DNA from 4 places in the Saccharopolyspora sp. 6V genome. Region 4 is predicted to be linked to each of the others. Evidence: riboswitches for the same ligand, from Rfam matches in the RefSeq annotation. Region 4 holds a riboswitch; each other region holds the start of a gene.
The links. A riboswitch is a leader RNA that binds a small molecule or an ion and turns the genes downstream of it on or off. The one in region 4 is predicted to bind cobalamin.
Positions count from the first base shown of each region.

Region 1: it holds a riboswitch for cobalamin, as region 4 does, so the genes downstream of both, LCD35_RS21320 (putative cobaltochelatase) here and LCD35_RS17605 (ABC transporter substrate-binding protein) in region 4, are expected to answer to the same signal.
Region 2: it holds a riboswitch for cobalamin, as region 4 does, so the genes downstream of both, cobN (cobaltochelatase subunit CobN) here and LCD35_RS17605 (ABC transporter substrate-binding protein) in region 4, are expected to answer to the same signal.
Region 3: it holds a riboswitch for cobalamin, as region 4 does, so the genes downstream of both, LCD35_RS08315 (hypothetical protein) here and LCD35_RS17605 (ABC transporter substrate-binding protein) in region 4, are expected to answer to the same signal.

Region 1 is NZ_JAIUKB010000112.1:419-6,144, forward strand. It holds gene LCD35_RS21320 (putative cobaltochelatase) at 1-2,141, opposite strand, end outside; cobalamin riboswitch at 2,200-2,329, opposite strand; gene LCD35_RS21325 (GNAT family N-acetyltransferase) at 2,398-2,865, opposite strand; gene LCD35_RS21330 (trypsin-like serine protease) at 3,054-3,833, opposite strand; gene LCD35_RS21335 (LysE family translocator) at 4,137-4,763, shown strand; gene LCD35_RS21340 (trypsin-like serine protease) at 4,835-5,659, opposite strand.
Region 2 is NZ_JAIUKB010000203.1:1,293-7,018, forward strand. It holds gene cobN (cobaltochelatase subunit CobN) at 1-2,461, opposite strand, end outside; cobalamin riboswitch at 2,584-2,716, opposite strand; gene cobG (precorrin-3B synthase) at 2,970-4,190, shown strand; gene LCD35_RS29010 (precorrin-8X methylmutase) at 4,187-4,834, shown strand; gene LCD35_RS29015 (precorrin-2 C(20)-methyltransferase) at 4,843-5,726, shown strand, end outside.
Region 3 is NZ_JAIUKB010000036.1:40,989-46,714, forward strand. It holds gene LCD35_RS08290 (dihydrodipicolinate synthase family protein) at 1-181, shown strand, start outside; gene LCD35_RS08295 (ribokinase) at 174-1,082, shown strand; gene LCD35_RS08300 (GntR family transcriptional regulator) at 1,105-1,776, shown strand; gene LCD35_RS08305 (2-hydroxyacid dehydrogenase) at 1,853-2,827, shown strand; gene LCD35_RS08310 (DUF3558 family protein) at 3,070-3,594, shown strand; cobalamin riboswitch at 3,789-3,974, shown strand; gene LCD35_RS08315 (hypothetical protein) at 4,128-4,985, shown strand; gene LCD35_RS08320 (PLP-dependent cysteine synthase family protein) at 4,982-5,726, shown strand, end outside.
Region 4 is NZ_JAIUKB010000086.1:24,332-30,057, reverse strand. It holds gene LCD35_RS17615 (hypothetical protein) at 1-382, opposite strand, end outside; gene LCD35_RS17610 (hypothetical protein) at 752-1,486, opposite strand; cobalamin riboswitch at 1,753-1,920, shown strand; gene LCD35_RS17605 (ABC transporter substrate-binding protein) at 2,014-3,537, shown strand; gene LCD35_RS17600 (ABC transporter permease) at 3,534-4,493, shown strand; gene LCD35_RS17595 (ABC transporter permease) at 4,490-5,296, shown strand; gene LCD35_RS17590 (MFS transporter) at 5,271-5,726, opposite strand, start outside.

The DNA.
Region 1 (5,726 bases), on a different contig from region 4:
GCGCCGGCGGTGGTGCCGCGGGCGGCGCGGACGACTCCGGCGACGGCGTCGGCGGAGAGCTCGTCGAGCCGCAGGCAGGCCCCGCCGAGCGCGGTCGCGACCTTGGCGGCGAGGCCGAGCCGCACCACGCCCTGCTCGCAGTCGACGACGACGGAGGCGACGCCGAGCCCGGCGAGCAGTCCGGCGGCGCGCATGGAGTCCTGCACCGCCCGCTTCGCGCGAGCGCGCCCGGTTCCGCCGTCACCGGCGGGAACGGTGGCCTTGCCGTCGGTGAGCAGCACCAGCAGCGGGCGCCGCCGCGGGTCCCGGGTGCGTTCGGTGCCGATGACCTGGTGGACCTTGAGCAGGCCGGTGGCGAGCGGGGTGCGGCCGCCGGTGCGCAGGTCGCGCATCCGGGTGGCGGCGATCTCCACGGAGGAGGTGGGCGGCAGCGCGAGTTCGGCCTGGTCGCCGCGGAAGGTGACCACGCCGACCTTGTCCCGGCGCTGGTAGGCGTCGCGCAGCAGCGAGAGCACGGCGCCGCTGACGGCGGACATGCGTTCGCGGGCGGCCATGGAGCCGGAGGCGTCGACGGCGAAGAGCACCAGGTTGCCTTCGCGTCCTTCGCGGACGGAGCGCCGGACGTCGTCGCGGTGCAGCACCAGGCCGGGGCCGCTGCGGCCGCGGGTGCGCTGGTGCGGGGCGGCGGCGATCAGGGTGGCGGGCAGGTGCACGCCATGACCGTCCACTGTGGATGATCGAACGGTCTGCCCGCTGCGGGAGCGGGCGCGGGACCGCCGGCCGGGGGCGCCTTCGCCGACGCCGGGGACTTCGAGCAGCCGGGCGCGGAACGCGGGCGCGGGCGCGGCCGGGGGCTTGTTCGCGGGAGCCTGGCCGGGGCCGTCCTCGCGCCGGGAACCGCCGTCGCCGTTCGGCGCGGGCGATTCCGGCGGGGTGGGGGCTTCGCCGCCGCCGGGCCCGTCGGGTCCGTCGTCCGGTCCGCCGTCGGGCGCGCCACCGCCGCCTCCGCCGGGGCCGTCGTCGGGACCTTCCGGCGGCTCTTCACCGGAGTCCTGGTCGTCGGCGGAGCCCTGGTCGTCACCGGCGTTCCGGTCGTCGGCCGGTTCCTGCTCGGCGTGCTGGGCGGCGTCCTCGAGCGCCTGCTGCAGCTGGTCCTCCTCGACGCCGGGTTCGTCGAACGGGTCGCGGCGGCGCCGGTGCGGCAGCGCGAGCCGGGCCGCGGCCTCCACGTCGGCTTCGGCGACCTCGTCGGCGCCGCGCCACGCGGCGTGCGCCACGGCGGTGCGGGCCAGCACCAGGTCGGCGCGCATCCCGTCCACGTCGAACGCGGCGCACAGCGCGGAGATCCGCCGGAGCTCGGCGTCGGGCAGCCGCACCGATTCCACTGTGGACCGGGCGTCGGCGATGCGGCGGGCGAGCGCGGCGTCCTCGGCGGCCCACCGCTCGGCGAAGCCGGCCGGGTCCGCTTCGAAGGCGAGGCGCCTGCGCACCACTTCGGTGCGGGTGGTGACGTCGCGGGAGGCGGCGACCTGCACGGTGAGGCCGAACCGGTCGAGCAGCTGCGGGCGCAGCTCGCCCTCCTCCGGGTTCATGGTGCCGACGAGCAGGAACGAGGCGGCGTGCGTCACCGACATGCCTTCCCGCTCCACGTGCGCGCGGCCCATCGCGGCGGCGTCCAGCAGCAGGTCCACCAGGTGGTCGTGCAGCAGGTTGACCTCGTCCACGTAGAGCACGCCGCGGTGCGCCGCGGCCAGCAGCCCGGGCTGGTAGGCGCTGACGCCTTCGGTGAGCGCGCGTTCCAGGTCGAGTGAACCGACGAGCCGGTCCTCGGTGGCGCCGACCGGAAGTTCCACGAGTTCCGCGGGGCGCGTCGTCCCGGAGACCTCGGCGTGCGGGCCGTCCGGGCACCGCGGGTCGGGTCGCCGCGGTTCGCAGCCGAAGCGGCAACCGGGCACGACGTCCAGCGCGGGCAGCAGCGAAGCGAGCGCGCGCACCACCGTCGATTTCGCGGTGCCCTTCTCACCCCGCACCAGCACCCCGCCGATGCGCGGGTGCACCGCGTTGAGCAGCAGCGCCAGCCGCATGTCGTCGTGCCCGACCACGGCCGTGAACGGGTACCGCGGGCTCGCGGGAGCAGTCATGCCAGGTGTTCCTTCCTCGGGTCTCGGACGCCCCGATGTCGGCTGCGCCTGGGCGAGGCAGTGTCCTGGCTCCCGGATCAGCGCGGAACTCCGGCCTTCCCAGGCGGCAGCGCCCGGTGGCTCGCGGGGGAGATCCGCTCCCCGGTCACAGTGGCGCCGACCGCACCGGTGTCGCACCGGTTTCCTGACCTGCCCTGGCTGGGACCAGCGAGCATCGTCGCATCCCCGCGACGGGCGAGGAACCGGCGCGGCTCGCTCAGCGCGGCGAACCCGGGTATCGGTGCATGTCGACGTGCGGGATGCCGTCTTCGAGATACTCCTCACCCGAGGGTTCGAACCCGAATCCGCGGTAGAACTCCAGCGCGTAGGTCTGCGCGGACAGCGTCGCCGGCGCGCGCTGGATCTCGGCGAGCGCGGCGCGCATCAGCTTGCGCCCGAGCCCGAGGCCGCGGGCGTCCTTGGCGGTGGCGACGCGGCCGATGCGGAAGGTGCCGTCGGGGTCTTCGAGCAGGCGCAGGTAGCCGAGCACGTAGCCGTCGGCGGAGTCGATCCAGAAGTGCCTGGTGGTGGTCTCCAGGTCCCGGCCGTCCAGTTCCGGGTAGGCGCACTGCTGCTCGACCACGAACACGTCCACGCGCAAGCGGAGCATGCGGTAGAAGTCCTCGGCGTCGAGGTCGGCCGTGTAGGCGCGGTGGACGGCGGTGGCGAGCGGTTGCAGGGTCACCCCAACGGGATATCACATTCCGGCTACGACACCCGGGGTCACCTGCGGTGGAAGTAGCGCACACCACGTCCCGCGCGCCCCGGCGCGCGGGCCTCGGGGCGGGTCGGTGCTGCGCACGGCGACCGGTGCACCGCCGCGGCGCGAGCACCGGGTGGCACCGGCTCGTCCCGCGGTGCGGGACGCCGGGTTCAGAGCCGCGCGGCGACGTCGTCGGCGACCCCGGAGATCCGGGTGTACACGCCGGGTGTTCCGGGACGTCCGCAGCCGGTGCCGTAGGAGACGACGCCGATCAGCCTGCCGTCGGCGACGAGCGGTCCGCCGGAGTCCCCGGCGCACGCGTCCCGGCCGCCTTCGGGCGGGCCCGCGCAGACCCGCGTCCCCGGCTCGTAGCCGGGGTAGGCGGCGCGGCAGTCGGTGTCCGCGCTGATCGGCACCTCGACGGACTGGAGCGTCGCCGAGGTGGGCCCGTTCTCGGTGGTGCGCCCCCAGCCGTGCACCCGCGCCGGGGTGCCGGGCCGGTAGCGGGCGGTCTCGTCGGCCCCGGCCATCGGCAGCGGTCGTTCGCGCACCGGTGCGGCCAGGGTCAGCACCGCCACGTCGTGCCCGCCGGTGACGTCGCGGAACTCGGGATGCACCCAGACGTCGCCGACGGGCGTGTCGGCGCCGCCGGTGGTGCGCAGGTCGGGGCGGCCGGTGACGGCGCGCAGCTCCGCCGCGTCGTGGCCGTCCACGCAGTGCGCGGCGGTGACCACCTTGATCTCGGTGACGAGGGTGCCGCCGCAGAACTGGCGCCCGGCCTGGTCGGTGAGCGCGACCGCCCAGGGCGCCGCGCGTTCGTCGGTGCCGCCGAGCACGCGTTCCTGCGCGGGGCCGGCGGCGGCCGGTGCGGCGAGCGCGGCGGTGGCCGCGGTGGCGGCGGCAGCGCCTCCGGCGGCGATCCGGGCGAGCGGGCTGGATCGGTCGGGCACGGCTGCCTCCTGGACGTGCGGCGTCGTTCGGCGGCACACGGTAGCGGCCCGATCACGCCGGGATGACGAGGGCGAGCTCACATCGGCTCATGATAATTTTTCGTTAAGATGGACTTCGGCGGGAAAAAATCCGGATCACTGCTTCGGCGGAGATGGTTCGTCCCGCCCACTCAGTCAAGATCTCCGGTGCCCGCGACGACGCGGAACCGAGATCACCCCCGATCCGGTGAAACCTCGACCGGTGGGCCGCGCGCTCACCGGCGCCTCCGCGCGCGCGTCGACCAGGCAAGGAGCGAACTCGTCATGCTGCTGGACCCCACGACCCTGCCGGCGTTCCTGCTCGCCAGCGCAGTGGTGGTGCTGACGCCCGGGGTGGACGCGTTCCTGATCTTGCGGACGTCGCTGCGGCAGGGGATCGGCGCCGGGCTGCGAGCGCTGGCGGGCATCCACGCGGCGAGCATCCTGCAGGTGGCGCTGGTGATCTGCGGGCTCGGCGCGGTGATCACCAGCCACCCGGCGGTGCTGGCGGCGCTGAAGTGGGCCGGCGCCGCGTACCTGGTGTACCTCGCCGCGATGATCGTGCGCGGGTTGTGGCTCACCCGCGCCGAGACCGGCGACGGCCTCTCCGGCGGCGGCGCCACGACCCGGCCGTTCTGGCAAGGCCTGCTGAGCAACATCACGAACCCGAAGATGCTGCTGTTCAGCCTGGCCTTCCTGCCGCAGTTCGTGGGTTCGGCGGCGAACCCGACGCTGCAACTGGTGCTGCTGGGCGCGGTGTTCCTGGTGCTGGCGGCGATCTGGGAGGTCACCATCGTGCTGGGCGCGGCCCGCATCGCCGACCGGCTACGCCGCCCGCGCTTCGCCCGCTCCCTGGACGTGATCAGCGCGGCGGCCTTCCTCACCATCTCCGCGGGTCTCGTCGCGGCCTGACCCCGCAGCAGAACGGCCCGCTCGACCGCGCGGTGCGGTCGAACGGGCCGTGCGCCTCGGTGGTGGGGGGATCAGCGGAGCTGGGCCTGGACTTCGTCGTGGTAGGCGCCGAGCCTCGTGTAGACGCCGGGCTGGCCGGGGCGGGCGCAGCCGTTGCCCCAGGACACGATGCCGATCAGCTTGTCCCCGGCCACGAGCGGTCCGCCGGAGTCGCCCTGGCAGCTGTCCTCCCCGCCTTCGGGGAGCCCGGCGCACACCTGGCCTCGCGGGTCGTACTGCCCGCCGTAGGCGCGGCTGCAGTCCTGGTCGCTGGTGATCGGCGGGTGTGCCTGGCGGAGCGTGCTGGACGGCGAGCCGCCTTCGGTGGTGGTCCCCCAGCCCAGGACGGTGGTGGCTCCGCCCGGCCGGTACTCGGGGAGGTCACCCGCCGTCGCGATGGGCAGCGGGGTCGCGGTGACGTCGCGGTCCAGCGTGAGCACGGCGACGTCGGCACCGCTGCTGGCGTTCTGGAAGTCGGGGTGCACCCACACGTCCCGGACGGCGGTCTCGGTGCCCTCGTCGCTGTTCTTGTCGTCGCGGCCGGAGACGACGGTGATCTCCGGCGGCGCACCCCCGGTGACGCAGTGCGCGGCGGTGATGACCTTGTTCGCGGCCGCGATGGTGCCGCCGCAGAACTGGTTGCCCGCCGAGTCGGTGAGGTACACGACCCACGGGTACTCGCTGGTGCTGGCGTACTCGCCGCCGACGATCCGGGTGCTGATCGGCGCGGCGGCGGGCTCGTCGGCGGCGGTCCCGGCCCCGGCGGGGGTCGTGATCGCGACAGTGGCCAGCGCGGCCGCGGCGAGTGTTCCGCCTGCCGACCACCACCGGGTGTGGGTCCGCCGTGTGCGTGTCATCCCGCTGCTCTCCATCCCCCGGAGCCCCTGCGGCGCGGTCGGGGTGACCGGCCCGCCTCCGGCTCGT
Region 2 (5,726 bases), on a different contig from region 4:
TCGGCACCGCCTTCGGGTCCACCGAGTAGAAGTTCCGGCCCGTCGGCAGCACGTTGATCAGGCCGCGCAGCGGGGAACCGCTCGGGCCCGCGGGCACGTAGCCGCCGTCGAGGGCGTGCAGCGTCGCGGTCATCTCGTCGGTGGTGGCGTCCAGCCGCGGCACCACCTCGGTGACGGCGAACTCCAGCACCCGCACCACGTCGTCCGGCGCGTCGCCCAGCACCGAGCGGCACACCTCGACGACCGCGCCGAGCTCCCAGCCGCGCTCCTCCAGGCCCGCGACGAGCGCGTGCGCGGAGGTCTCCACGTCGTCCACGGTGCCGCGGGCGACGCTGCCGTCCTCCAGCATGCCCAGCGCCTCGCGCAGGCCGGGCAGCGCACCGCTCTGCCCGCCCCACACCTGGCGGGCGCGCAGCATCGCCAGCACCAGGTTCACCCGCGCCTCCCCGGTCGGGGCGGCGCCGAGGACGTGCAGGCCGTCGCGGATCTGCGCGTCCTTGATCTCGCACAGCCAGCCGTCGACGTGCAGCAGCATGTCGTCGAACTCGGCCTCGTGCGGGCGCTCGTCCAGGCCGAGGTCGTGGTCGAGCTTCGCGGCTTGCATCAACGTCCAGATCTGGCTGCGGATCGCGGGCAGCTTCGCCGGGTCCATCGCCGAGATCTGCGCGTGCTCGTCGAGCAGCTGCTCCAGCTTCGCGATGTCGCCGTAGCTCTCCGCGCGCGCCATCGGCGGCACCAGGTGGTCCACCAGCGTCGCGTGCACCCGGCGCTTCGCCTGGGTGCCCTCGCCCGGGTCGTTGACCAGGAACGGGTACACCAGCGGCAGGTCGGCCAGCGCCGCGTCCGGTGCGCAGGACGCCGACATGCCCGCGGTCTTGCCGGGCAGCCACTCCAGGTTGCCGTGCTTGCCGAGGTGCACCATCGCGTGCGCGCCGAACTCGTCGGTCATCCAGCGGTAGGCGGCCAGGTAGTGGTGGCTCGGCGGCAGGTCCGGGTCGTGGTAGATCGCGATCGGGTTCTCGCCGAACCCGCGCGGCGGCTGCACGACCACGACCACGTTCCCGGCGCGCAGCGCGGCCACCACGATCTCGCCGTCCGGGTCGTGCGAGCGGTCCACGAACTGCTCGCCCGGCGGCGGGCCCCAGTGCTGCTCGACGCTCTCCCGCAGGTCCTGCGGCAGCGTGGCGAACCAGTCGGCGTAGCGCTTCGCGGGGATGCGCACCGGGTTGCCGGACAGCTGCTCCTCGGTCAGCCAGTCCGGGTCCTGGCCACCGGCGGCGATCAGCGCGTGCACCAGCGCGTCGCCGTCCTGCGCGGCCACGCCGGGCAGCGCGTCCGGGCCGTCCGCCGGGCCGATGTCGTAGCCGGCCTCGCGCAGCCGCCGCAGCAGGCCCACCGCGCTCGCCGGGGTGTCCAGGCCGACGGCGTTGCCGATCCGGGAGTGCTTCGTCGGGTACGCCGAGAGCATCAGCACCAGCCGCTTGTCCGCGGCGGGCACGTGCCGCAGCCGCGCGTGCTTCACCGCGATCCCGGCGACGCGGGCCGCGCGCTCCGGGTCGGCGACGTACACCGGGAGGCCCTCGGCGTCGTTCTCCTTGAACGAGAACGGCACCGTGATCAGGCGGCCGTCGAACTCGGGCACCGCGACCTGGGTGGCCATGTCCAGCGGGGACAGGCCCTCGTCGTTGTCCTCCCACGCCTCGCGGCTGGAGGTCAGGGTGAGGCCCTGCAGGATCGGCACGTCCAGCGCGGCGAGCGCGCCCACGTCCCACGCCTCGTCGTCGCCACCGGCGGAGGCCGTCGCGGGCTTCGTGCCGCCCGCGGCCAGCACCGTCACGATCAGCGCGTCCGCCTCGCGCAACGTGTCCAGCAGGCCCGCTTCGGGGGCGCGCAGCGAGGCGCAGAACACCGGCAGCGCCTGGCCGCCCGCGTCCTCGATCGCCTCGGACAGGGCGTGCGCGAACGCGGTGTTGCCCGCCATGTGGTGCGCGCGGTAGTAGAGCACCGCGACCTTCGGGCCTTCGGTCCGGCGCGGGGTGCGCTCCAGCAGGCCCCACTTCGGCGTCTCCACCGGCGGTTCGAAGCCGTGGCCGGTGAGCAGCACCGTGTCGGACAGGAAGTTGAACAGCTGCGCCAGGTTCTCCGGCCCGCCCTGCGCGAGGTAGCCGTGCGCCTGCGAGCAGACGCCGCCGGGCACCGTGGAGCACTCCATCAGCTCGGCGTCCGGGGCCTGCTCACCGCCGAGCACCACGACCGGGCGCGGTCCGGCGAGCAGCGCGTCCAAGCCCTCCTCCCACGCGCGGCGGCCGCCGAGCAGCCGCACCACCACGAGGTCGGCGCCCTCCAGCAGCGGCGGCAGGTCGTCCACGCCGAGCCGAGCCGGGTTGCCGAGGCGGAAGTCCGCACCGCTGGCGCGTGCGCTGAGCAGATCGGTGTCCGATGTGGACAGCAGCAGGATCATGCGGCACGCTCCCGGCTGAGCAGGGACGCGGGCGTGCGGACAGGACGCATGGTCAACCTTCCTCGGGGTCCTCGCCCCGGAGTCGTCGGCACCCGGTGTGGCACCGGGCGGTGGCGGCGCCGGAGTGTCCTGGCTCCCGGATCGGCGCTCGCTCCGGCCTTCCCACCCGCGCGGCGCGCGGGCAGTGGCCTCGTACTCGGAGTCCGCTCCCCGGTGACAGTGGCGGGACCGCGCCGGACTCGCACCGGCTTCCTCCGCACGTCGCCGCCGACAACTCTCCGCAACGGGGCGATCGTTCGTCAAGTGGCCGATCGTGCGCACGCGGGAGAGATCCCGCACTCGGCCGGTCCGGCCGCCCGGTGAGGCGCATCGCGTTTTGCGGACGCGATCCGGGCGGGACGTAGTATCGACGGTCGCCGGTGCGCCCCCGAGTCCGCGCACCCCGGACAGCGGCGCCGTGCGCTGCGAGTTCCGGACCAGACCACGATCGACGAGAGCGGGGACGAGCGTGCCGCGACGAGCCGGACCCGACGCGTGCCCCGGCGCGCTGCGGGTGCACGAGGCCGCCGACGGGGGACTGGCCCGCGTCCGGGTGCCCGGCGGGCGGCTCGCGGCGCGGCAGGTGCGGGCGCTGGCGACCGCGGCCGCGCTGGGTGACGGCGGCTGGGAACTCACCTCGCGGGCGAACGTCCAGGTCCGCGGCCTGTCCGCGGCGGCGGTGCCGGAGTTCGCCGACCTGCTCGGCGCGGCCGGACTGCTGCCGTCGCCGACGCACGAGCGGGTGCGCAACGTCGTCGCCTCGCCGCGCACCCGCCCGGGGGCGCTGGACGTGCGCGCGGTGGCGGTGGAACTGGACGAGCGGCTGCGCGCCGACCCGGAGCTGGCGGAGCTGCCCGGCCGGTTCCTGTTCACCGCGGACGACGGCGGCGGCGAGGTGACCGCGCTGGGCGCGGACGTCGCGCTGCACCCGGCGGACGGCTCGGTTGCGGTGCTGCTCGCCGGGGCCGACCTCGGGCTGCGGGTGCCCGCGGCCGACGCGGCCCGCGCCGCGGTGCTCGCGGCCGCCGCGTTCCTCGCGGAGCGGGACCGGCTGGGTGCGGAGAGCTGGCGGCTCGCGGAACTGCCCGGCGGCGCGGAGCGGATCGCCGGCCGCGTCCGGGAGGAATTCCCCTGCACCCCGGCGGAATCCGTGGTCACGCCCGGTGATCCGGTGCGCACGCACGCCGAGCTGGGCGTGCTGGCCCGCGACGACGACCGGGTCGACCTCGCCCTCGGCGCACCGCTGGGACGGCTGGACGCCGCGCAGATCGCGGTGCTCGCCGCGCAGACCGAAGAGATCGCCGCCCGGACCGCCGCACCGCACCCGCTGCGGCTCACGCCGTGGCGCGCGCTGCTGCTCACCGACGTCCCCGCGGCCGAGGCGCCGCGCAGGCTCGCCGAGCTGGCCGCCGCCGGGTTCCTCACCGACTCGGGCGCGCCGCTGGCCGGGGTGACCGCCTGCACGGGCAGCCCCGGCTGCGCGAAGTCCCTCGCCGACGTGCGCGCCGACGCGCTGCGCACCACCCGGCCCGGCCCGCTGCCGGTGCACTGGGCGGGTTGCGCGCGCCGCTGCGGCCGACCGGCCGGGCCAGGAGTGGAAGTGCTGGCCACCGAGGCCGGCTACGAGGTCGGCGGCCGTGCCGCCGGCGATACGTCCGCCGCGCTCGACGCGGCACGGAGGGCAGTGTGAACACCGCAGACAGCACCGGCGGCTACGAGTACGTGCGCGACGGCGCGGAGATCTACCGCCGTTCGTTCGCCACGATCCGCGCTGAAGCGGAACTCGACGGCATGCCACCGGAAGTCGCCCAGGTCGCCGTCCGCATGATCCACGCCTGCGGCATGGTGGACCTGGTCCGCGACATCGCCTGGTCGCCGCGCGCGGTGCTCGCCGCCCGCGAGGCGCTGCGCGGTGGCGCACCGGTGTTCTGCGACGCCGCCATGGTCGCCGCGGGCGTCACCCGGGGCAGGCTGCCCGCCGACAACGACATCCTCTGCACCCTCGGTGACGAGCGGGTCCTCGGCCTCGCCGCGGAACTCGGCACGACCCGCAGTGCGGCCGCGATGGAGCTGTGGCGGGACCGGCTGGACGGGTCCGTGGTGGCCGTCGGCAACGCGCCGACCGCGCTGTTCCGGCTGCTGGAGATGGTCGACGCGGGCGCGGGCAGGCCCGCCGCCGTGCTCGGGCTGCCCGTCGGGTTCATCGGCGCCGCCGAATCGAAGCAGGCCCTGGCCGACCACCCGGCGCTGGAGCACCTGGTGGTGCACGGCCGCCGCGGCGGCAGCGCGATGGCCGTGGCCGCCATCAACGCGATCGCGAGCGAACAGGAGTGAGCAGCACCGTGGAGCAGGCAGGCAGGTTGTTCGGCGTCGGGCTCGGCCCGGGAGATCCGGAGCTGGTGACGGTCAAGGCCGCCCGGCTGATCGGCGAAGCCGACGTGATCGCCTACCACAGCGCCCGGCACGGCCGCAGCATCGCGCGTTCCGTCGCCGCCCCGTACCTGCGGGACGGCCAGGTCGAGGAACCGCTGGTGTACCCGGTGACGACCGAGACCACCGACCACCCGGGCGGCTACCAGGGCGCCATCGACGAGTTCTACGCCGACGCGGCCGAACGCCTCGCCGCGCACCTGGCCGCGGGCCGCACCGTGGCGCTGCTGTGCGAGGGCGACCCGTTCTTCTACGGCTCCTACATGCACATGCACAAGCGGCTGGTGGGCCGGTTCGAGGTGGCCGCGATCCCCGGCGTGACCTCGGTGAGCGGGGCGGCGGCGATGCTCGGCAGGCCGCTGGCGGAACGCGACGAGGTGCTGACGGTGCTGCCCGGCACGCTCGACCCGGACGTGCTCGCCGAGAAGCTGGCGGGCACCGACGCGGCGGCGGTCATGAAGCTGGGCCGCACCTTCGACGGGGTGAAGGCGGCGTTCGAGAAGGCGGGCCGGCTCGACGAGGCCTACTTCGTGGAGCGCGCCACCACCGACCGGCAGCGGTTGCTGCCGCTGGGCGAGGTGGATCCGGCGTCGGTGCCGTACTTCTCGCTGGCGCTGCTGCCGAGCCCGGTGAACGCGGACAGCCCGCTGAACCTGACCGACGCGTCCGGGGTACCCGTTTCCGCTGCGGCGCAACGGGAAACTCCCGAGCCCGCGCCGACGGCGAGCACCGGCGAGGTCGTGGTCGTCGGCCTCGGCCCGGCCGGTCCGCAGTGGACCACGCCGGAGGCGCACAC
Region 3 (5,726 bases), on a different contig from region 4:
GGTGTCCCGGGCGCAGGACGGCGTCGACCTCGCGGTGGACGCGGTGCGCGGCGACCCGGAGCGGATGAAGGCCGGCCTGGCGCTGCAGGGCGTCGAGGCGGGCACCAGCCGGATGGCGCTCGACCCGGTGGACGCCGCCGGGCGCGCCGAACTGGAACGCGCGGTCGCCGCCCATGGCTGAGCGCGGCGGGCGCGTGTGCGTGCTCGGCAGCGCCAACGTGGACACCGTGGTCCGGGTCGAGCGCAGGCCGCTGCCGGGGGAGACGGTGCGCGGCCTCGGCCGGGACCGCTTCGCCGGCGGCAAGGGGCTGAACCAGGCGGTGGCGGCCGCCCGGATGGGCGCGACCGTCGACTTCCGCGCGCGCGTCGGCGCGGACGGCGAAGCGGACTTCCTCGCCCGGCGGCTGGCGGCCGACGGGCTCGACCTGTCCGGCGTGCTGCGCACCTCGGCGCCGACCGGCACCGCCGATATCGCCGTGGACGCCGCCGGGGAGAACACGATCGTCTTCTGCGGCGGCGCGAACGACGAGTTCACCGAGCTCAGCGCCGCGGACGGGGCGGCGATCGCGACCGCGGACGTGCTGCTGCTGCAAGGCGAGGTTCCGGTGCCGGTGCTCGTCGAAGCCGCCGGGCTCGGCCGCACCGTCGTGCTCACCCCGGCCCCGGTGCGGGCGTTCCCCGCCGCACTGCTCGACGCGGTGGACGTGCTGGTGCCCAACGAGCACGAGGCCGCCGAGCTCACCGGTGAGCGGGACCCGGCCGCCGCGGCGCGCGCGCTGTCCACCGGCGGACGGTCGGTGCTGGTCACGGTCGGGGAGCGCGGAGTGGAGCTCGCCGCCGACGGCCGCTCGCTCGGGCGCGTGCCCGCCGTGCCGGTGTCCACCGTGGACACCACCGGCGCCGGGGACACCTTCGCCGGGGCGCTCGGCGCGCTGCTCGCGGAAGGGGCCGCGCTGCCCGAAGCCGCCCGGGTCGCCGCCGCGGCCGCCGCGCTCAGCGTCACCAGGACGGGCGCGGGCGGCATGCCGCACCGGCACGAGGTGACCGAGCTGCTGGCGGCGACCACTATTGTCCACGGTTGACGATGTGATCGAGGGAGGATGCATGTCCGACTCGCTCGTCCGCGCGGATTCGCTCGGGGAGCGGCTGGCCCGCACGCTCCGGGACCGGATCGTGCGCGGGGAGATCTCGCCGGGCACGCACCTCGTCGAGGACTCCGTGGCGGAGAGCTTCGACGTCAGCCGGGGCCCGGTCCGCGACGCGCTGAAGCTGCTGCGGCTGGAGAACCTGGTCGAACCGCAGCGCCGCGGGGTGCACGTGGTCGGGCTGAGCGCCGCGGACGTCCGCGAGCTCTACGCGATCCGGCAGGCCATCGAGACGCTCGCCGTGACCAGCGCCATCGGTCTCGGCGAGCAGCGCTCGGAGACGGGCATGCTCCGCGGGCTGCGCGGCATGTCCGAGACGGCCACGCCGCCCCGGGCCGCCGAGTTCGCCGAGCACGACCTGCGGTTCCACCGCGGCATCTACGAGGCCAGCGGCAACCGCAGGCTGCTGACGATCTGGCTGCAGATCGAGCCGCTGTTCGCCAGCATGCTCGCGGTCACCAACAGCGAGGACGAGGACCTGGGCCCGGTGTGCACCGCGCACGAGCAGCTGCGGTCCTCGATCGCCGACGGCGACGCGGCGCGCGCCACCTCGCTGCTCACCGCGCACCTGGCGGGCTCCGAGGAGCGGATGCTCGCCGCGCTCCAGCGCATCTGGGCCGCCACTTCCTGACACCACGCGGAACCCGGCTCCTCGCCACCGGCGGGGAGCGGGTTCCGCGCGCCCGGAACACCCCGAGAGAGGAACCATGACCGGTCACATCGTCAGCTTCTACGACCTCAACGACATCACCGAGGCGTCGTTGCGCGAGCACCTGCCGGACCTGCCCGGGCTGCGGATCACCGAGATCGGGCCGGAGCAGGACCCCGCCGCCCACCTGGACGCGCTGGCCACCGCGACGATCGTGCTGGCCCCGCTGGAGAAGGAGCGGCGGATCGGCGCCGAGCTGCTGGACGCGATGCCGCGCTGCGAGCTCGTGCAGTCCGTCGCGGTCGGCTTCGACGGCGTGGACCACCTCGCCGCGGCCGAGCGCGGCATCCCGGTGGCGAACCTGCCCGGGTTCAACGCCGACGCGGTCGCCGACTGGACGGTCGGTTCGCTGCTGTACCTGCTGCGGCACTACGCGGCCGGGCACCGCAAGGTGGAATCCGGCGGCTGGGGACCGGAGGGGTTGCGCGGCCGCGACCTGGCGGCGCTGACGGTCGGCATCCTCGGCTTCGGCAACATCGGGCGCGCGGTGGCCCGTCGCCTGGACGGCTTCGGCGCCCGGGTGGTGGTGCACGACCCGGTGCCGTCCGAGCCGGGCCGGGAGTACCTGCCGCTGGCCGAGGCGGTGGCCGCCTCGGACGTGCTGAGCCTGCACCTGCCGCTGAACACCGCCACCCACGGCCTGGTCGGTGACGAGCTGCTGGCGCGGATGCGGCGCGGCGGCTACGTGCTCAACGCGGGGCGTGGCGGCGTCCTGGACGAGCGGGCGCTGGTGCGGGCCCTGGATTCCGGGCAGCTGGCGGGCGCGGCGCTGGACGTGTTCGAGCAGGAACCGCTGCCCGCGGACTCGCCGCTGCGGGGCCGCTCGGACGTGCTGCTCAATCCGCACACCGCGGGCGTGACCTGGGACGCCTACCACAACCTCCGCGGGAGGTTGTTCGCGAAGCTCGCCGCCGTGCTGACCGGGGAGCGGCCCGCCGACGTGGTCAACGGGGTCGAGCCGCGCCCCCGCTGAAGTTGGCGGGTTCTCGTCATCGGGGGCTGTTTTCGGGGGTGGGAGCGCCGGTGGTCCTGGTCCGCTCGGGGCAGCCGGTGCGCCGGGCCGGTCGCTCGATTCTTGGGCGCTACGGCCGAAACCGCGTTGCTGCCGGAGCCGCCCGCTGGACGCACGGGACATGATCAGCGCGTCCAGCGGGGAGGGCGCGAGTTCTCCGGATCGACCCGATCCGGACCGGATCAACGGCAGGCGTGATGAGTGTGAACGAGAAGGTTGCGGTGCCCCGCATCGGCGCGGTTCGGCTCGGCTCGGTCGGCTTGGCCGTCGTCGCCGCGCTGTCGCTGGCGGGATGCGGCGGCGTGCAGGTCGACTCCCCGAAGGACGCGAGCGGGGAGAAGCCCTGCGACCTGGTGCCCGAGCAGACGGTGCACGAGCTGGGATTCCACCTGGGCGGCAAGGAGAGCGCGGGCGCGTGCACCTGGAGCACCCCGCGGGACAGCGTGCGGCTGGAGGTCGGTGTGGTCGCGGACCGGTCGCTGCAGGACTTCCAGGACGCGGCCGAGGAGTACTCCGACTTCGGCGAGCTGACCATCGGCGGGCACCCGGCGGTGCGCGCGAACTCCGGTGACCCGAAGGCCGACGGCACCTGCGAACTGGTCGTGGCCGCCGACTCGGACCAGGCGGTGTCGGCGAAGTCGAAGATCCCCAGCGGTGCCACCGCCGACCCGTGCGAGCTGGTGGAGCGGGCCCTCGACGCGGCCGTCCCCTCCTGGCCCGCCGCCTAGCCGCCGGGCGCACGGCGAGGTCGCGGTGATCCCGCGTCCGGTGAGGTGGCAGCACCGGGCGCGGGAGCCGGAGTCGCCGATGTCATATTCGCGAACGGCGATGCGTGCGCCGGTGTCCGCCACCTGCGGCGACACCGGTTCCGCCGACCGCGGTGCGGGTTCCGGGCGGTGGCCGCGGCCTTGACATCGGCCACCGGGGCTGCGAACTTCTGAGCCGTTCGAACGACGGTGTGCAGGAAGCCGGTGCGAATCCGGCGCGGTCCCGCCACTGTGAGTGGGGAGTCGTCCTCCACCCGAGCCACTGCCGGTCCCCGGCGGGAAGGCCGGAGGCCGGTGCCGATCCGCGAGCCAGGAGACTGGCACCGTCGTGCCGATTCGTGCGGGGTCGCGGAGCCCCGGAGGAGGTACGTGGTGTCGCGCATCGCCGCATCGCGCCGGGAAGTCCGGCAAACCGTCCACATCGGACACTAGTCGTCCCCGCGGGTTCGTCCCGCCGCTGTGCGTTCCGTTCCGGTTCCAGCTCGGGGAGACACGTGCGTCCTGCCACCACCACTGATCAGTCCTACGTGGACTCGCTGGTCGAGTCCGCGCTGTCCGGCCACGTCCGCGATGCGGGCGGGAACGGCCCGGCGGAGCTCTCCGCCGCCGTCGCGTTCCTGACCGTGCAGGCCGCCCGGCACACCGGCCGCGGCACCGGCTACACCAACACCGTGCTCAGCGTCCGGATCGCCGACGCCGTCGGCTCGTGCGCCGTCGAACCCGGCGCCCTGGACGAGGACGCGGTGCGCGCCGCCGTGGGCCGCACCGCGGCCGAGCTGCTGCGGCACCCGCTGCTGCCGGTGCGGGTCGCGGCGCTGGACGCCTACCTCGCCGCGCTCACCCCGCACCCCGCGCACCCGCTGTCCCGGCAGGTGGTGATCCCGGCGGGCGACTCGCTGGCCAAGTCCACCGCCCGCGCCCGCGCGGTCGCCGCGATCACCGCGGTCCCCGATGGCGGCCGGGTCGCGGTGATCGGCGTGGTGAACTCGCTGCTCGCCGCGCTGCGGGACCGCGGCCTCGACTACGTGCCCTGCGACCTCAAGGGCGGCCGCACCGAGTGGGACGAGCCGATCCGCACCGACCACGCCGCCGCGATCGACGGCGCGGACGCGGTGCTGGCGTCCGGCATGGTCCTCGGCAACGGCACCTTCGACGACATCGCCGCGACTTGCGCCGCCCGCGACCTGCCGCTGACCCTGTTCGCGCAGACCGGATCCGCGGTGCTGCGGGAACTGCTCGGCGGCCCGGTGCGCGCGCTGTCGGCGGAGCCCTACCCGTTCTTCTGGCTCTCCGGCGAGGACACCACGATCCACACCTACGAGGCCGCCCGCGCCACCGAGGTCGTGCGGTGACGGGTCGCGCGCCCGCCCGCTGCGACTCGCCCCTGGACCTGATCGGAGGCACCCCGCTGCTGCGGGTCGCCGCGCCGATCGCGTTCCCGCACCCGGGTTTCTGGGCGAAGCTGGAGAGCACCGCGCCGGGCGGCATGAAAGCCCGCGCCGCGCACGCCATGCTCACCGCGGCCCGAGCCCGCGGAGAACTGCGCCCCGGCGGGACGGTCGTCGAGTCCACCAGCGGCACCCTGGGCATCGGCTTGGCGTACGTGGGGACCGCGCTGGGCCACCCGGTCGTCGTGGTCGCCGACGCGGAGCTCGACGGGCAGACCCGCGCGCTGCTCACCGCGCACGGGGTGCGGGTGGAGCTGGTGCGCGACCCGCACCCGGTGGGCGGCTGGCACCCCCCGCGGCTGGACCGGGTGCGGGAGCTGCTGGCCGAGCTGCCCGGGGCGTACTGGCCGGACCAGTACAACAACCCGGACAACGTCACCGGCTACCGCGCGCTCGGCCACGAACTGCTGGACCAGCTGCCGGACGCGCAGGTCGTGGTGTGCAGCGTCGGCACCGGCGGGCACAGCGCCGGCATCGCGCGGGCGCTGCGCGAGCGCGCCCCCGGGGTGCGGCTGGTCGGGGTGGACGCGGCGGGGTCCGCGGTGTTCGGCGACCCGGTGGCGAAGCGCCTGATGCGCGGCCTCGGCAGCAGCATCCACCCCGGCAACGTGGACTACGCGGCGTTCGACGAGGTGCACCTGGTCG
Region 4 (5,726 bases):
TGAGCGCCGCCCCGCCGGTGCGGGACAGGGCGAGCGCGGCGGATTCGAGCCCGCCCTGCTCGTTCGAGACCGAGTCGGTGTGCCCCGCGTCGTCGAACACGAAGGTCCACCCGCCGATCCGCCCGGCCAGCAGCGCGGAGGCGCAGTCGGTCTCGCCGAGCGCGGTGCGCGGCAGCGAGGAGTGCTCGTCGGCCCGCTCCTCGGGGAGCGTGCAGGGGCGCGCGTGCGCGAGCCGCGCCCCGAGCGCTTCCAGCGCTTCGCGCGGCTGGAGGTCGCGCACCAGGTGCACGATCTGGTGCGGGTCCTCCGCGCCGAGTTCGGTGATCCACGCGGGGCGGCCCCCGGAATCCAGTGCTGCGGCGGGGAAGGCGGGTTCGGGCATCGTCGTCTCCAGTCGGTTCGGTTCTTCTCGGCACCTTGCCCCAGGGCACCGACAATTCCGTCCCGGTACGGTCAGGTGGAGGTCTTCGCCGTGTGCGCGGACTTCCGGCTCCAAGCGTGTCCCGCTCTCCGGAATGGCCGGACTGCAGATTTCGTCCACAGTGGACGAAAGAGTCGGGGGGAGTCTCCCCGGATCCGGATCCCCGGTCGCGGCACCACCCGCTGCGCTTCCACCCGCTGCGCTTCCCACCATTGCGCGACCACCCGCTGCGCTTCCACCCGCTGCGCTTCCCACCATTGCGCGACCACCCGCTGCGGAACCCGCCGACGCGCCCCGGAACCGCGCGAGGGGAACGCGGGGCGCGGGCGCTCAGGTCAGCGCCACCGCCAGCAGCGGAGCCGCCCGCAGGTCGTCCATCGTCCACGTCACCCCGGCCAGCGCGCAGCCGATGCGGGTCACCGCGGCCTCGTCGGTCTCGCCCGGCTCCAGGTGGGCGCGCTCCACGATGCCGGCGGCCGCGGCGGCGGCGCGCACCTCGGCCGGTGGTTCGGCGGTCTCGTGATCGAGGTCGTCGGAAGTCGTGCGGTACGCGCGCGAACCGTCCACCGCGTAGTCGAGGCTGAGCAACCCGCTGATGTTGGCGTGCAACGTCACCGCCGGGCCGCCGGACGCGGAGAGGGCTTCCGCCGGTGCTCGCGGGACGGGCCGCGGGACCTCCGGCTCCTGCAGCGCGGACCAGTCCCCGGTGCGCATCCCGTCGAGCAGTGCGCGCATCGTGTCCAGGCCGCCGACCTGGAAGGTGGTGTCCGCGTCGTCGAAGACCAGTGTCCAGCCGCCGATGCGGGTCGCCAGCAGCACCGACAGGCACTGCGGATCGCCGAGCGCCGCGCGCGGCAGCGAGGTGAACTCGTCCGGCCGCTGTTCGGGCAGCGTGCACGCCGCGGCGGAACCCGGGTCCGCGCCGAGCACCTCCAGCGCCCGCGCCGGTTCCAGGTCGCGCACCAGGTGCGCGGTGTGGTTCGGACCCGGCACGTCCAGTTCGGACAGCCAGATCGGATAACCGGTGGCGTCCAGGGTTCCAGGTGGGAAACCGGGCGTGGGCATGGCGGCTCCTCGTCGTCGTCGGCGGGTGCCGGTGAGTCTGCCCGGTGCGGTGGCGGCCGCCGCGGTTCCGCGCGCTCCCCGCTGCCGAACGCGGGAATCCCCTCGCCCGCTCGCCCAACGGGTGCTGCACCGTTCTCCGGAGGAGACCGGGCGGGCCGCTCCGCCGCGCGCGGGCGGTGGGCGACGGCACCGCGACCCGCGGTGACGGGATGCCGAGCGGTTCACACTTCCTTGACAAGGCACGACGCAGGCTGAAAAGTTGACGAGTCGTTCCAATGCGACGGTGTGCAGGAAACCGGTGCGAATCCGGTGCGGTCCCGCCACTGTGAACGGGGAGCCGCGTCCACCAGCGCCACTGTCGGGCAGCCGATGGGAAGGCCGGGCGCGACGTCGATCCGCGAGCCAGGAGACTGGCACCGTCGTACCGATTCGCACGGGGTCGCGGAGCCCCGGAGGAGGTACGCAGTGCACCCGGATTCGCCGCACACGCCCGGTTTCCCCGCTGTTCCCGAACCGGCCCGCGCCGCGTGAGCGGCGTGATCGGCCGCAGGCGGCTGCTCGCGGGCGTGGCCGGAGCGATCGCCGCGGTCCCCCTCGTCTCCTGCGCCGGCGGTTCCGGGGCGAGCGCGGGCAGGCTGCGGCTGGCGTTCCCCGCCGGTGGCGCCACCGAATCGCTCGACCCGCACACCGGTTCGCTGTTCGTCGACCAGGCCCGCGCGAAGGCGCTGTTCGACACGCTCGTCGGCTACGCCGACGACATGAGCGTGGTGCCGCGGCTCGCCGAGAGCTGGCAGCCCGACCCGACCGGTACCCGGTGGCGGATCCGGTTGCGCCCGGCCGAATTCCACGACGGCAGGCCGGTGACCGCCGAGGACGTGCTGTTCACCTACCGGCGCATCGCCGACGACGCCACCGCGGCCCAGTCCGCTTCGCACTTCGCCGACGTCGACTTCGGCGCCAGCCGGGCGATCTCGGCGACCGAACTGGAACTCGTGCTGGGCGCGCCGAACTTCGAGTTCCCGTCGGCGTGGGGCGCGCCCGCCACCGAGATCGTGCCCGCGGGCACCACCGACTTCACCGCGCCCGTCGGCTCCGGCCCGTTCCGGTTCGTCTCCTTCGAACCCGGTGGGACCGCCGTGTTCGCCCGCTTCGACCGGCACTGGTCCGGGCCCGCGACCCCGGCCGAGCTGGAATTCGTGCCCATGGAGCAGGAGAGCGCCCGGGTCAACGCGCTGCTGTCCGGGCAGGTCGACTACGCGCACGACGTGAGCGCCAACTCGGTGCGGCTGCTGGAGCAGGGCGGCCGGGCGCGGGTGCACTCGGCGCCGTTCGGCACCATGCAGGCCCTGCTGCTGAAGGTGGACCGGCCGCCGTTCTCCGATCCGCGGCTGGTGCGGGCGGTGCGCGTCGGCCTGGACCGGCAGGCGCTGCTGGACATCGCGCTCAGCGGGCAGGGCAGGCTCGGCAACGACCTGTTCGGCGCCGGGCTGAAGTACTACCCGCCGGACCTGCCCGCGCCCGCGCGCGACGTCGACGCCGCCCGCGCGCTGCTGCGCGAAGCCGGGGCAGACGGGCTGAGCTGGCAGCTGCAGACCAGCTCCGTCGACCCCTACTTCGAATCCGCCGCCAGCCTCATCGCCCAGCAGCTCGGCGAGACGGGGATGCGCGTGTCGCCGCGGATCGGGCCGGCCGAAACGTACTTCTCCGACATCAAGGAGCACGGCGTCGCCTCGCTGTCCCGGACCGCGGCGCTGCCGGTGCCGACGTTCCTCGGGCAGCGCATGACCTCGGACGCGGGGAGCAACAACTACACCGGGTACCGCTCCGCCGAGTTCGACGAGCTCTACGGGCGGGCGCTGGCCACCGCCGACGACGCCCGCCGAGCCGACCTGCTGGTGCGCGCGCAGCGGCTCGCCCGGGAGAACAGCGGCAACGTGGTGTGGGGCTTCAGCGGCTGGAACGTCGCCACCGCCACCTCCGTGGCCGGGGTGCGGGGCGCGCCGCCGAACTCGCTGGACTGGGCCCGCTTCGATCGGGTGAGCGTGGGTTGATCGCGCCCGCCGCGCGGGCGTCCGCCGCGGTGCTGCCCCGGCTCGGCGTGGCGCTGGTGCAGATCGCCGCGGTCGCCGTCGGCGTGTTCGCGCTGACCGCGCTGCTGCCCGGCGACACCGCGCAGGTCGTGCTCGGCGAGCACGCCGACACCGGACAGGTGGAGGTGCTGCGGCGGCGGCTCGGGCTCGACCAGCCGTGGGGGACGCGGTTCGCGCAGTGGGCCGGCGGGGTGCTGCACGGCGACCTCGGCACCTCGCTGCGCACCGGCAGGCCCGTCCTCGACGAGATCACCCGCAACGCCGCCACCACCGCGCTGCTCACCGCGCTGACGCTGCTGGTGGTGCTGCCGCTGGCCGGGTGGCTCGGCGTGCGCAGCGGGCTGCGCGCCGGGAGCCGGTTCGACCGGGCGGTGAACTCGGTGGTGGTGCTGCTGAACTCGGTGCCCGAGTTCGCGCTGGCGCTGCTGCTCGTCGGCGTGTTCGCGGTGCGGGCCGGCTGGCTGCCGGCCACCGCGGGCGGGCTGTCCGGGTGGTCGCTGGTGACGCAGCCCGCGGTGCTGGTGCTGCCCGTCGGCGTGCTCGCCGCGAAGCAGCTCAGCGCGCTCGCCCGCCAAGTCCGCACCGGTGTGGTCACCGCGAACGGCGCCGAGTACGCCACCCACGTGCGCCGCGCCGGTCTCGGCGAGCGCGACGTGGTGCTGCGGCACGTGCTGCCGAACACCATCGGGCCGGTGCTGCAGCAGCTGGCGCGCACCGTGGACGGGCTGCTCGGCGGCGTCGTCGTGGTGGAGGCGCTGTTCGCGCTCGGCGGGATCGGCTCCGGATTCGTGGAAGCGGTCAAGGCCCGCGATTTGCCGGTGGTGCAGGGCTACGCGCTGCTGTTCGCGGCGATCACCATCGGCATCAACCTGGTCATCGACCTGGTGGCGCGGCGGTTCCGGGCGGGTGCGCGGTGAGCCGCGCCGCCGGGTGGCTGCTGCTCGGGGTGCCGCTGCTGGCGGCGCTGGCCGGGCCGGTGCTCGCCGGGCTGCTGCCGGGCGGCGGATCGGTGCGGGCCGCGAACGTCCCGCTGCTGCCGCCCGGGGCGGACCACCCGCTGGGCACCGACGTGCTCGGGCGGGACGTGCTGGCCCTCGCGCTGCACGGCGGGGGTTCGGTGCTGGTGCTGGCGGGCGGCGCGCTGGTGCTGACCTACCTGGTGGGGGTGCCGCTGGCGCTCGCCGCCGTCGGGCAGCCCCACCGGTGGGTCGACCGGTGGCTGACCCGCGGACTGGACCTGGTGCTGGCGCTGCCCGGGTTGCTGGTGCTCATGGTGCTGGCCGCGACCGGCACTCGGACCGGGGCGGCGCTCGTCGTCGCCGTCGCGCTGCTGCAGCTGCCCGCGGTGGTGCGGATCGTGCGCAGTGCGGCGCTCGGCGCCCGGCGGCGCGGCGTGGTGGAAGCCATGGCGCTGCAAGGGGAATCGTGGTGGCGGGTGCACTTCGGTTACGTCGGGCGCGGCGTGCTCGGGCCCGTCGCGGTGGACGCGGGCGGGCGGCTGAGCCTGGTGCTGTACCTGGTGGCCTCGGCGAACTTCCTCGGCCTCGGGATCGACCCGGCCACCGCGGACTGGGCGGTGCTGGTGGAGCGCAACCAGGAGGCGCTGTTCCTGCAGCCGTGCGCGGTGCTGGTGCCCGCGGGCCTGCTCGTGGCGCTGTGCACCGGCCTCAACCTGCTCGTGGACCGGTACCTGGTCACCGGGGGACCCGCTCGGCGCTGAACCGGCCGCGGTCGAGCCGCACGCCCAGCGCCACCAGCGCGGTCAGCGCGATCGCGACCACCAGCGGCAGCCGCGCCGAGGCGGCGGTGGCAGCGCCGGCGAACGCGGTGCCCGCCGACCCGGCGGTGATCTTCAACGCGCCGGTCCAGACGAAGACCTGCCCGCGCGCCGCGTCCGGTGCGTGCTCGCTGCGCGCGGCGAGCGTCGCGGCGAAGAAGTAGCCGTTGGCGATCCCAGCGCCCGCGTAGGCAGCGGCGGCGAACCCGAACGACGGTGCCGACGCGATCAGCACCAGCGCGGCCACCACCACCGCCGCCGACCGGACCACCAGGCGATCCGCCTCGCCGGACGGCGGCCGCACCAGCACCCCCGCCGAGCCCGCCAGGTTCCCCAGCCCGTAGGCCGCGGTCAGTACACCGGCCGCGGCACC